2 linked regions of the Prochlorococcus marinus XMU1408 genome follow. The protein of the gene in region 2 binds, or shares a complex with, the protein of the main gene of each other region. Links are inferred from orthologs where the notes say so. Each region holds a gene or a part of one and is shown on either strand. Other genes may lie near its edges.

The links.
Region 1: the proteins of mnmE (region 2) and mnmG are in contact, whole or in part, in a solved structure (PDB 9HIP), measured with the Escherichia coli proteins. The link is inferred for Prochlorococcus marinus XMU1408 from one-to-one orthologs.

Annotation. Positions count from the first base shown.
Region 1 is NZ_QJUE01000007.1:43,690-53,603, forward strand. What follows is about bases 1-2,883. They hold mnmG (tRNA uridine-5-carboxymethylaminomethyl(34) synthesis enzyme MnmG), read left to right. Parts: upstream 1-398; coding sequence 399-2,369; downstream 2,370-2,883. Other genes in these bases: dnaB (replicative DNA helicase), read left to right, coding at 1-379; DNJ73_RS09355 (chorismate lyase), read left to right, coding at 2,375-2,883. In the rest of the region: more of DNJ73_RS09355, read left to right, coding at 2,884-2,962; DNJ73_RS09360 (RNA helicase), read right to left, coding at 2,967-3,497; DNJ73_RS09365 (SprT family zinc-dependent metalloprotease), read right to left, coding at 3,593-4,141; DNJ73_RS09370 (hypothetical protein), read left to right, coding at 4,259-4,681; NAD-dependent DNA ligase LigA, read left to right, coding at 4,698-6,776; DNJ73_RS10100 (hypothetical protein), read left to right, coding at 6,790-6,948; DNJ73_RS09380 (TVP38/TMEM64 family protein), read right to left, coding at 6,957-7,568; DNJ73_RS09385 (valine--tRNA ligase), read right to left, coding at 7,581-9,914. UniProt on the Escherichia coli protein: NAD-binding protein involved in the addition of a carboxymethylaminomethyl (cmnm) group at the wobble position (U34) of certain tRNAs, forming tRNA-cmnm(5)s(2)U34.
Region 2 is NZ_QJUE01000001.1:244,251-247,370, forward strand. The notes cover bases 317-3,120. They hold mnmE (tRNA uridine-5-carboxymethylaminomethyl(34) synthesis GTPase MnmE), read right to left. Parts: upstream 2,514-3,120; coding sequence 1,119-2,513; downstream 317-1,118. Other genes in these bases: nadC (carboxylating nicotinate-nucleotide diphosphorylase), read right to left, coding at 317-811; DNJ73_RS01280 (DUF2062 domain-containing protein), read left to right, coding at 2,586-3,041. In the rest of the region: more of nadC, read right to left, coding at 1-316. UniProt on the Escherichia coli protein: Exhibits a very high intrinsic GTPase hydrolysis rate. Involved in the addition of a carboxymethylaminomethyl (cmnm) group at the wobble position (U34) of certain tRNAs, forming tRNA-cmnm(5)s(2)U34.

The sequences.
Region 1 (9,914 bases), on a different replicon or contig from region 2:
GATAGTGATTGATTACCTGCAACTAATGGAAGGCACTTCACCTGATAATCGAGTCCAGGAAATTTCAAGAATTACTCGAGGTCTTAAAGGGATGGCAAGAGAACTAAAAGTACCTGTTATTGCTTTATCTCAATTAAGTAGAGGAGTTGAATCAAGAACCAATAAAAGGCCAATGCTTAGCGATCTTCGAGAATCAGGCTCAATTGAGCAAGACGCGGACCTAGTGTTAATGATTTATCGAGATGAGTATTACAATCCAGAAACTACCGACAGGGGCATTACAGAAGTAATAGTGACAAAACACCGAAATGGTCCTGTTGGAACAGTTAAATTACTTTTTGAACCACAATTCACTAGATTTAGAAATCTTGCTGCTTAATCTTTCAAATATTTAATTGATGATTTTTAAACAATCCTCAAATGAAAGTTTTGATGTAATCGTTGTAGGAGGAGGCCATGCAGGCTGTGAAGCTGCGCTGACTTCTGCAAGATTAGGTTTAAATACAGCTTTATTTACACTTAATTTAGATCGTATCGCTTGGCAACCATGCAACCCCGCGGTTGGAGGACCAGCGAAAAGTCAACTAGTGCACGAAGTTGATGCACTAGGAGGAATAATAGGAAAATTAGCAGATTTAACTGCTCTTCAAAAAAGAGTTCTTAATGCAAGTAGAGGGCCTGCAGTGAGAGCATTAAGAGCACAAACAGATAAGCGCGTATATGCAAATGAAATGCTCAAAGTCCTACAAAATACCCCAAATCTCAAAATTAGAGAGGCCATGGTTACAGGCCTAGAAATTGAACATTTTTCAGAAAAACCTGCAAAAAACCGATCAGAAATTACAGAGCAAATAGGGTATGTAAAAGGAATTAAAACCTATTTTGGAAGCATTTTTCATGCGAAAGCAGTTGTCCTTACAACTGGAACTTTTTTAGGAGGAAGAATTTGGATTGGTAATCAATCTATGAGTGCAGGTCGTGCAGGTGAGCAAGCCTCTGAAGGATTAACTGAAGAATTACAAAAATTAGGCTTTACTACTGGTCGTTTAAAAACAGGAACCCCCGCAAGAGTCGATAGACGAAGTATTGATTTTACTTCTCTTGAAGAGCAATTGAGCGATGCTGCAGACAAATTCTTTTCTTTTGATCCACTTTCATGGAAGAGTGGAGAACAAATAAGTTGTCACATAACTCGAACAACAAAAGAAACTCACCAACTTATTAAAAATAATCTTCATTTAACCCCTATTTATGGAGGGTTTATTGATAGTAAAGGTCCCAGATATTGCCCATCCATAGAAGATAAAATTGTACGTTTTGCTGACAAAGATTCCCACCAAATTTTCTTGGAACCAGAAGGGATAGATACCCCAGAAATTTATGTTCAAGGTTTCTCCACCGGACTTCCTGAAAACTTGCAATTAGAACTTTTAAGAACTCTTCCAGGCCTCGAAAAATGCGTTATGCTCAGACCTGCATATGCAGTCGAATATGACTACATTCCAGCTACACAACTGGAAGCAACATTAGAAACAAAAAAAATAAGTGGTCTTTTTAGTGCAGGACAACTAAACGGAACCACCGGATATGAAGAAGCCGCTGCCCAAGGTTTAGTAGCAGGCTTAAATGCTGCAAGATTAATAAATAATAAAGAGAGAATTATTTTTGAAAGGGAAAATAGTTATATAGGAACTATGATTGACGACTTAGTTACCAAAGACTTAAAAGAACCTTATAGAGTATTAACTAGTAGGAGTGAATATCGTTTAGTTCTTAGGGGTGATAATGCTGATAGAAGATTGACTCGATTAGGTTATAAATTAGGTTTAATTGATGAAAGAAGATGGAAAATTTATAATACTAAGCAACAACTAATTGATCAAGAAAAATTAAGACTAGAGAATGAAAGAATTAAAGAAAGTGATAAGTGTGCAAAAAAAATATATTCATCTACAGGAACACCAATCAAAGGTTCTATAACCTTGGCAAACTTTCTTAGAAGAACAAATGTTCATTTTAAAGACTTAATTGATTATGACTTAATCACTGAAAATATTCCTTTGGATGTGCAAGAAGGAGTTGAAATAGATATCAAATATAGTGGTTACTTAGAAAGACAAAAAGCTCAAATAAATCAATTAAAGCAACAAAGTAAAAAGTTGCTGCCAAAAAATTTAAACTATAATGATATAAAAACACTATCTAAAGAAGCTAGAGAAAAATTAAATATTTCTCAACCCAAAAGCCTTGGTCATGCTGCCCAAATACCAGGTGTGAGCAAAGCTGATCTCACGGCACTTCTTGTATGGTTAAAAATAGAGCAAATGAAGCAAACTGAATACACGGATTCAATTCAAATAAAAAGCTGATACTCGTGAATTCAAATCAATCTCAATTAGCATCTCCTGAAGTGATTTGGAAAGCATCAAAAGAAAATGTTATTTCAGGCAAAGGTAATAACAAACTCTCTGGACCATGGCAATTAATGCTCTTGGGCGATGGAAGTCCAACAAGACATCTTAAGTTATTAACAGGTCACGAAGTAGCTATAAAAGTTATATCTATGGCTATGGACAGTAATACTAAAAATGGAGTCCCAGAAGAAGTCAATGAACTAGAGCCACCTTTGTTAAGAAGACAAGTTTGGCTTACATGTGGAGGCATAACCTTGGCATGGGCTGAAAGTTGGTGGAATTATCAAGAAGCTGAAAAACATCTACAAAACAAGAGTCAGCCAATCTGGAAAAGTCTTACTCAAGGACGATCAGAGCTGTTTAGAGAGGTAGACGGATTGGCATTAGTAAATGCGAATTGGCTTCAATTGGAATTTCAAGAAGAAGGACCTTTCTGGAGCAGGCATTATCGATTTTTTCGTCAACAAAAAGAACTTACTGTTATACGAGAAGTTTTCAGCCCACAGCTAGAAAAATGGTTAGGGCCAATACCAAGAAAGGCTTTTTGAAAAACTAGTATTTTCTTCTACTAGACCTTGGAATATTCCTCCTTCTTGATGATCGTTCACTTTGAAATGACTGATTTGCATCCTGTTCATCTTGGTTCAGCACATTATCTTTTCTTTGCCACTTATTTAACCTAAAAGATTGATCATCAGGCCATTCATCAATTTCATATTGATTATTTCTTTTTTGATCAATATGAGGAGGCAAGGCTTTAGGCGCTCTTAGTGAAATAGCACCTAAAGGTCTTTTTGTATTAATTATACTTTCATTAGAAAGATCATCCTCTAAGTCTTCATTGTTCAACCATTCGTCATCATCCTCAAAAAACCAATCTATTTTTTCTTCCATCCAACGTCCAACTTTTTTGAAATTTGGAGCAGTCGTTTTATCTTGCCACCTTCCCCTATTTTGACCAGGACGATTACCTGCAACTCCATCAACAACTTGTTTCCCAGTTTCTATCCATTTATCCATTCTGCGATCAAGTTGATCTCGAGATCGCTGACGAATTTGATTACGATTTTTATAAGAGCTCATCTTTTAAATTTAACGCTTTCAAACCAAATAATGAAAAACATTAATAAGGAAAATTCCAAAACTTTAAAAAAACTCTAATGAAGAAAAAAAATTATTTATTTAACAACAGAAAAAGGTTGATATACCAGTAAGCATTTTGCATTCCATCGACCCCCAAACAAATTATTACAACAACTTCGACAAGCTGCTCCTTTCATCATGCGACGGTAACAAAAACTTTTTTTACATGAAGGACAAGTTGCTAGCCATTTAGGAGTTTTTTTGGATACTGGAAAAGAATGTCGAACTGTGACCTGGAAATCGGTTTGTGAGGAATTGATCTCAGACATGCGCCTATGGAAATTAGGCCCATGTACCTCTTCAACTTTTAACACAAGATCTATCCAAGCATGAATCATTTCGTGGCACAGAGTACTCATCAATGCCTTCTCGGGAAGATTCTCTAAGACTGGTTTAGATAAAATTATTTCACTATCTTTTACTCCAAAAAAATTAGTTTTACGTCGATAAATCCCTGCTGTTGTTCGCATCCGACCATCACTCCACCGAATAGAAACTCTAGGGACTCCTTCCTCAAAGAAAGAGTTCTGAAAATATTCTCTGTTTAATTTAAGAAATAATGGCAACAGAGGTATTAAAGACATTGATGCAAAGAACTCATTAGCTTTATTATTCCGATAACATTCTGTCTGACTATCGAAAACAAACAAGCTAATCTCATAGCTATAAGTCAGAATCTCTACTCAAAAGGAATTACAAACATGGATAGTGCTCTAATCAAAGCAATCGGATTAAAAGCTCTTTTGGTAGGGGTTGGTGCACTGCTCCTGTTTTGGACCTTTAATGCAATTAAACTTGTAATCAGTGCAAGAGGCATAAATCCTCTAGTAAAAAGATTTTTTGATCAAATTGCTGCCGGTCGCATTGATGGTGCATATAGACTTACCACTAAAGCTTATAAACAACATGTGAATAGACAAGATTTCATCAAATTTTTGGGTAGCTTACAGTTGAATAGATATAGAAATTTAAAGTCAGGACGTCCAAGAATAGAAGATAATCAAATAATGCTAACTCTGAACTTGAAATCAGAAGACAAGAAAAACGAAATGCCACTTGACTTTACTTTTATTAAAATTGAAGAAAATTGGCAAATCGATCGCATTGCTAAAGCCAATACTTAATGAAAAAATGTTATAAGTGAAATCAAAACTCAATCAATATTCTGAACGTGCTAAAGAGCTAAGAGCTTTACTCAACAAAGCAAATTACTCTTATTATATATTAGATTCACCAGAGATAGACGATGCTGTTTATGATCAATTATATCGAGAATTAATTGAAATTGAAAATATAAATCCTTCTTTAATTACAGCTGATAGTCCATCTCAAAGAGTAGGAGGTATTCCTTCTAAAGGATTCAAAAATGTTGAGCATAATATTCCTCTTTTAAGTCTAGATAATGCTTTTAATATAAATGAATTAGAAGCATGGTATGCAAGGATCAGCAAATTAATATGTTCAGGAAATAAAAATATCAAAGAGGTTAATAATCCAGAACTGATATGTGAATTAAAAATTGATGGAAATGCTATTTCATTAAGATATGAAAATGGAATTTTAACTAGAGCATCAACCCGTGGAGATGGAACAATTGGAGAAGATATCACTACTAATATCAGAACAATTTCTACAATTCCTTTACGTTTATTATTAAAAAATCCACCCTCTTGGATTGAAATTAGAGGCGAAGCTTTCATGCCCAATAATATATTTAACAAACTCAATAATGAGAGAAAAAGCACTGATCGACCACTCTTTGCAAATCCTAGAAACTCTTGTGCAGGAACATTAAGACAATTAGATCCCAAAATAGTTGCATCTAGAAAACTTGACTTCTTCGCATATAGTCTTTATTTACCAGAAAATTGGAAGCCAACCGATAGCAATTTTAAAAAACCAAATTCTCAATCTGAATCACTTAAGTTTTTAAAAAATATTGGTTTTAAAGTTAATACTACATATGCAACAAAAAAAAACTTAACTGAAGCAAATAGCTATTACAAGTATTGGGAAATCGAAAAAGATTCTTTAGCTTATGCAACTGATGGCATAGTAGTAAAAATAAATAAATTTGAGATACAAAATCTCCTAGGAGCAACAAATAAAGCTCCAAGATGGGCCATAGCTGTCAAATATCCAGCAGAAGAGAAAGCGACTAAGTTAAAAAAATTAATTTTCCAAGTAGGTCGTTCTGGTGCTATTACTCCTGTAGCAGAATTTGAATCGATAGAGCTTGCAGGAACATCAGTGAATCGTGCAACACTTCATAATGCAAACAGACTTGCATCTTTAGATCTTCATTATGATGACACCATAATTGTGCGAAAAGCTGGAGAAATTATTCCTGAAGTTATTAGAGTTATAAAAGAATTTAGAACAGTTGATGCAAAATTAGTAAAGTTTCCTCAAAACTGTCCAACATGTGATTCCAAGTTAATTCAAGAAGAGAACGAAGCAATAACGAAATGTGTTAATTCTAGATGCCCAGCAAAATTAAAAGGTCATTTGCGTCATTGGGTCAGTAAAGGATCGATGAAAATAGAAGGATTAGGTGAAAAGATTATTAATCAATTAGTCAATGAAGGATATGTACAGTCAATCGCAGATTTATACAAACTTGAAATCGATTCTCTTTTAAAACTTGAAAGATTTGGTGAAAAATCTGCAAAGAATTTACTAATAGAAATTAACGAATCTAAAAACACAAATTGGCACAAACAGCTCTACGGTTTAGGGATACCTCACATAGGAGAAGCGAATGCTAAATCTCTTGCAAAAAATTTTCATAGTATCGAGGAACTTAATACTATTGCTAAGGAGGCACCTGAAAATATATCCAATATTTATGGATTCGGAAATGAGATGAAAGATGCAATAATTAAGTGGTTTGATGATTCTAATAACCAAATCTTAATTAAAGAATTAAAAGCAATTGGATTTTCTCTAAAAGAAAATTTAGAATCAAACGACAATTCAAACCAATCCAATATTTTTCATGGCAAAGTTTTTGTCTTAACAGGAACTTTAGATTCCCTTACAAGAGAGGAAGCAAAAGAATTAATAGAAAGTGCTGGTGGAAAAGTCAGCTCTTCAATTAGTAAAAAAACTGATTTCTTATTATCAGGAGAAAAAGCGGGGGGTAAATTAAAAAAAGCAGAAGAGCTTGGAGTAAAAATAATTAACGAAACTGAATTTAAGCTATTATTGAAAAAATGAATAGAATTTAAAAATGGATAAGAATCCAATATTTTCTTTAATCAAAACAGAGTGTGGACGCGCAAAATATGAAATGCTTGCTTCTAAAAAAGGTATATTTAATCGCATAAGACTTTATTGGTTTGTCGTATTTGCAGCGATTGAAGATTGGAATTTAAAAGCTGATGAATAATCTAGTGATTAAGAATCCTGATTAAGTTTTCTTGTTGAACGTAAAACTAAAATAACAACTAAAATAGTCGATAAGATACTAATCAAGCTCCAAATAAATGAACTAGTTTCAGACCTTCCTGAGAGTACTTCACCAAAATTTGAAACTTTGAGTGCTAAGGAACCTAGGCTGCAATACAAAATTGTGCCAGGTAATATACCAATCATTCCAAGAGTAAAATCACGAACTTTTACCTCACTCAAGCCATATGTAAAATTAAGTAAGCCAAATGGAAAAAGAGGAGAAAGTCTTGTGAGAAGAATGACTTTGAGACCCTCACGTTTAACAGCTTTCTCCATTATTTGAACTTTTGGAGAATTGGAGACCTTTTTTCGAGCCCATTCTTTTAAAAAAGTTCTCCCTAAATAAAAAGTTAGATGAGCTCCAATAAAAGCTCCCACAAAAACCACCGAACTTCCAAGCCAGGTGCCATAAAGAAAGCCAGACAACATGGAAAGCCATGAGCCTGGCAATAAACAAGACACCCAAAAAACATACACCAAAGCAAAAATCAAAATTCCAAAAGAGCTACTTAAAAAAGGAATGAAATTATTAACCAGAGTTTCTAAGTTGTTAGACATAGTTTAGAGAGTTCAATCCAATCCCATTAGACGCTCTTTGACTAGACGGACTTGCGCTTCTGACTCCGTTAAGTTTGCTCTGCATTCCTCAACAACCTCTTTAGGAGCTTTATCAACAAAATTCTTATTTGCTAGACGTCCAGAGAGACTTTCTATTTCCTTTTGTGCTTTATTTAAATCTTTTTCAAGCCTTGATCGTAAAGAAGCTATATCTATCAATCCTTCAATAGGAAGAACCACTTCTAGCTCTCCACTTACACCGGCTAAAGCTTTCATAGAAGGTAATGATTTTGCTTCCTCTGGAGATAATATTTGGACTTCCTTAGCCTTAGTCAAAACAGCAATATCATTGATTGATGTTTTTAGAGTATTTTGCAAGACTTCCTTGCCAGAGACCAACATGACAGGAACTTTTTGAGAGGGTTTCAACCCAGCAACTGCTCGTAGATTGCGAATCAATCTGATAGATGCAAATAAATCAGAGAAAGAACTCTCTAAATCAATATCCAAGTCTTGTTCATTTAATTTTGGCCAAGGCTGCAAAGCTAGAAATTGATCCTCAGCCAAACCAGTTAATCCATGCCAAAGCTCCTCTGTTAAATGAGGCATTAGAGGATGAAGCATAATCATAAGATCACTTAAAACTTTGTACAAGATACTTTTCGCTATTTTTTGATCTAATAATTCATCAGGAGAAAAATTTTCTGAGGTATTCAATCGACGTTTGATTAGTTCTAAATACCAATCACACAAATCATTCCAAGCAAATTCATATAATCCCTTAGCTGCCTCTCCTAAAGCATAATTTTCATATCGATTAACAGTCTCACGATTGACTCGAGCAAGTCTTGATAAAATCCACTTATCTGATAATTGCAACTTCGATAAATCATATTTCTCCAAATTTTCAAAATCTTGACCCTCAAGATTGATAAGAGCAAATCTAGTTGCGTTCCAAAGCTTATTAGCAAAATTTCTAGAGGCCTCAACCGTTGCTGAAGTTTGATTTTTACGATCAAAGTCAAGACGTATATCTTGTCCAGCGCCGGCAACTTCACGAACAAGAGCAAACCTCAAAGCATCTGTTCCATATCTTTCTATTAGTAATAAAGGATCAATACCATTTCCTGCACTCTTACTCATCTTTCGATTCTGCTCATCTCTTACAAGTCCATGAATATAAACGTCAGAAAATGGCATCCTCTCCGTAAAGACTCCAGCCATCATTGTCATTCTTGCTACCCAAAAGAAAATAATGTCAAATCCAGTAACCAGTGTATTAGTGGGATACCAACGTTGAAAATCAGGATGAGTTTCATCAGGCCAACCTAATGTTGAGAAAGGCCATAATCCGCTAGAGAACCATGTATCTAAAACATCTTCATCTTGCTCAATTTTGACTGAATCTCCATATTGTTCACGTGCTAATTTCTTAGCTTCATCTTCTGTTCTAGCGACAATATACGGTGTTTCATTAACAACTTTATTATCTGTTTGACTAATCACAAACCAAGCCGGAATGCGATGTCCCCACCATAATTGTCTACTAATACACCAATCTCTGATATCAGTTAACCAATCTCGATAAACTTTTGACCATCTATTAGGAATAAATTTAGGTTGTCCTTTCTCAAAAAATTCAGAACAACTTTTTGCTAAAGGATCCATTTTGACAAACCACTGAGTTGACAACAATGGCTCTACTGGTACTTTCCCTCTGTCAGAGAAAGGGACACTATGTTTGTAAGCTTCTATTTTGGTTAAGAGACCAATCTCCTTTAGAGAATCAATAACAGCTTCACGAGCTTCAAAACGATCCAAGCCTTCAAATTGACCTGCATTGTGATTCATAGTTCCTTTTTTAGTCATGACTGTTATTTGAGGTAAGTCATGTCTCTGACCTATCTCAAAATCATTAGGATCATGAGCTGGCGTAACTTTGACACATCCAGTTCCAAAATCTTTATCTACATGAGGGTCTCCGATAATGGGAATAGTTCTGCCAACCAGAGGCAAAGTCAGTTGCTCCCCTATGAGATCTTTATACCTTACATCTGATGGATTCACAGCAACTGCGACATCACCAAGCATCGTCTCAGGGCGAGTAGTCGCTACTTCTAAGTAACTAATTTGTTTCTCACTTGATGCAGATGATGTGACTAACGGATATCGAAAATGCCATAGATGTCCATCTACTTCTTTCATTTCAACTTCTAAATCACTCACAGCCGAACCAGAGGCAGGGCACCAATTCACTAAATATTCTCCTCTATATATCAATCCTTTTTCATATAAACGAACAAATGCCTCGGAAACAGCTTTACTCAGGCCCTCATCCAATGTAAA
Region 2 (3,120 bases):
TTGTTGAGATTAGATCAATACCTGTAGAAATATAGTCTGATAAATTGTTTGGATTAATCCCAGAAACTTCAATCACAATATTTTGTGAGACGTATTTGGAGTTATTATTTTTTGAAAGTTGACGTAATTCTGGAACTAGTTTTGCAATAGTTTGAATAGACATCTCATCAAGTAAAACCCCATCAGCTCCTGCTTCTACAGCTTCTCTAGCTTGGCTAGGGGTTTCTGCCTCAACTATGATTTTTTTTGTCCATGGAATAGTTTTTTTTAAGACTTTGATACTCTCAGCAATCCCCTTAGACCATTCAATATGATTTTCTTTCAACATGGCTGCATCATATAATCCAAGTCTATGATTAATTCCACCACCACAAAGAAAAGCATATTTTTCGAATATCCTGATTCCTGGAGTCGTTTTGCGGGTATCTGCTAATTTTATATTAGAGCCAGAGAGTTTATTTACTAGTAAGGCAGTAGATGTAGCAATACCAGAAAGATGCATCGCTAAGTTAAGTGTTACTCGCTCACCAGCTACTAAGGATGATGAAGGCCCTTTTAATTCTAAGAGTCTTTGATTCTTTTCAAATTTTTGACCATCCTCTATTAATAGTTGAATATCAACTTTGGGATCAATTTTTTGGAATATAAGTTTGATAATATCTCCTCCACAAAATGTTCCACATTCTTTCGCAATCCAATGGGCTGATGAACTTCTAGTGTTAAGGATAAATCTAGTTAGATCTCCATCACCAAGATCTTCCTCAATCCAGGCATCTAATATTCTTAGTAGATTTGGTGAGCGAAGGTCCACAATTCATCTATTACATTTATTACTATACCAACGTCAAAACCATTTTATATAAAACATCTTCCAATACATTTGTATTTTCTCTATTTATCTTTTCTTGAATCACTATTTAAGCTAATAGAAGTTTTTAATCTTTTTTCTTTGTTATGTATTAATTATATGCTTTAATTGAGTATATTCTCGATTATTCGGATCTAGTGGACGTTGTTCATAGTGTGAATATTATGGTTGCGATATTAATAGTAGGCGTTTGCTATTATTTATACTATATTTTTACAATTGACAATAACCAGTAAGTAAAAAATATTTTTTACTTACCAATACAGAATTTTGAAAAGATATTATCAAGTAAGCTTTCTGTTAAATCGTCCCCTGTTAGTTCTCCTAGATGATTGATAGCTTGTCGTAAATCGATTGTCCAAAAATCCCAAGGTAGTTTTTCATCAAAAACTTTATCAATATTTTCTAGGGATTTTATTGTTGACTTTGCAAGATCTAGCTGTCTTTCATTTAGTGCTATATCCAATCCATGAGTTTGAGAAGAACCACATAATTTTAGTAGACAATTAATTAGATCCTCCTCTCCGTCACCTGTTTTTGCACTTATTATTACTAGATTTTCTTTTTTTATAGTATTTATTGTATCCTTTTTGGAGGAAGAAAGATTATTTAAATCTGATTTATTTCCAACAATTAATAGTGGAATACTTGTTGGGATTTGTTTTAGTATTGACTCATCCTCGTTAGTCCATCCGGTTGAACAATCAAAGATTAATACAATGAGATCAGTTTGTTTTAAAGCTTCTTGAGTCCTAGAAATACCTATATTTTCGATGATATCTTTTGTTTCTCTTATACCCGCAGTATCAATAAAAGTTACTGGTATACCCTCTAATACAATCTCACTTTCCAAAAGATCTCTGGTGGTTCCAGGTAAGTCTGTAACAATAGCTTTTTCTTTTTTTGTAAGCCTATTCATTAAGGAGCTTTTCCCTACATTAGGCTTTCCTATTAGAGCAACTTTGAGGCCAGAGCGAATCAATGTTCCTCTCTTAGCATTATCTATGAGTTTGTTTAGATCTTTTTTAATTGCGAAAATTTCATTTTTTATATTTTCTTCTTCTAACTTTGGAAGATCTTCCTCAAAATCAATCCTTGCTTCAATTTCAGTTAGTTGATCCAGCAGACGATGCCTTATCGATTGAACCGTAGTTTGAATATTTCCTTCAATTCCATTCATGGCAAGTTCTGCTGCTTTTTTACTCCTCGCGGAAACTAGTTCACTAATTGATTCTGCTTGAGTAAGGCTTAAACGACCATTGATCACGGCTCTTTGACTAAACTCACCTGGCTCAGCTCTTCGAACATTTGGATTATCTAATATTCTTTCAAGGATCTTTTGGACTGCAATGATTCCACCATGGCAATGAATTTCCACTATATCTTCGCCCGTAAAGCTTCTCGGTCCTTTCATAATTAGGATTAAAACTTCATCTATATATTTTTTTTGATTTGCTTCCGTTACATGTCCGTAAAGTACTTTGTGACTACTCCAATGGTGCATTCCGGGTACATGAACAACACTTTTACTAATCTCGATTGCGGAGGAGCCAGAGATCCGAATAGCAGCAATACTTCCTTGGCCGGGAGAGACGGCGGTTGCAATTGCCGCAATGGTATCTTCTGTAGGGGAAAACGAATTCATTAATCAATAGTTACGCAATCTTCACTAAGATCTAATGTAGTTTTCCTTTTTATAAACAAGATTTTTGAAAATATGAGAAAAATCTTCCTCAATTTAATAAAAAGAATCCGTAAATTTATCTCTTGGCTTTGGAATCAGGAAGGTTCTCCCTCTCAGCGAGCATTAGGTTTTGGTGTGGGAATTTTTAGCGGTTGCTTTCCATTCTTTGGTTTGCAAACTTTGATGGGTGTATTTTTAGCAAAAATTCTTAAGGGCAATACTATCTTGGCTGCTGTGGGAACTTGGATTAGCAACCCATTTACCTATTTACCTCTTTACTATTTTAATTTTAGAATAGGTTCATTACTATTTAATAGTGATAAAGAAGTAGTTGATTATAGCCTTATAACTAATAATAACTTATGGTCTCAAAGTTGGTATTTAAGTTCGCGACTCATAATTGGTTCGATTTGTGTGGGTCTTGTGACTGGAATTATTGGTGGGCTTTGCTTGTATCTTCCACTTAAGAAACTTTCAAATACAATTTAAAATTATTAATTTTTTAGAAAGAGTTTAATGAGTAATTTGTGTCTTCGATTCATTATTTGTTTTTTGTTTATGATAGTAG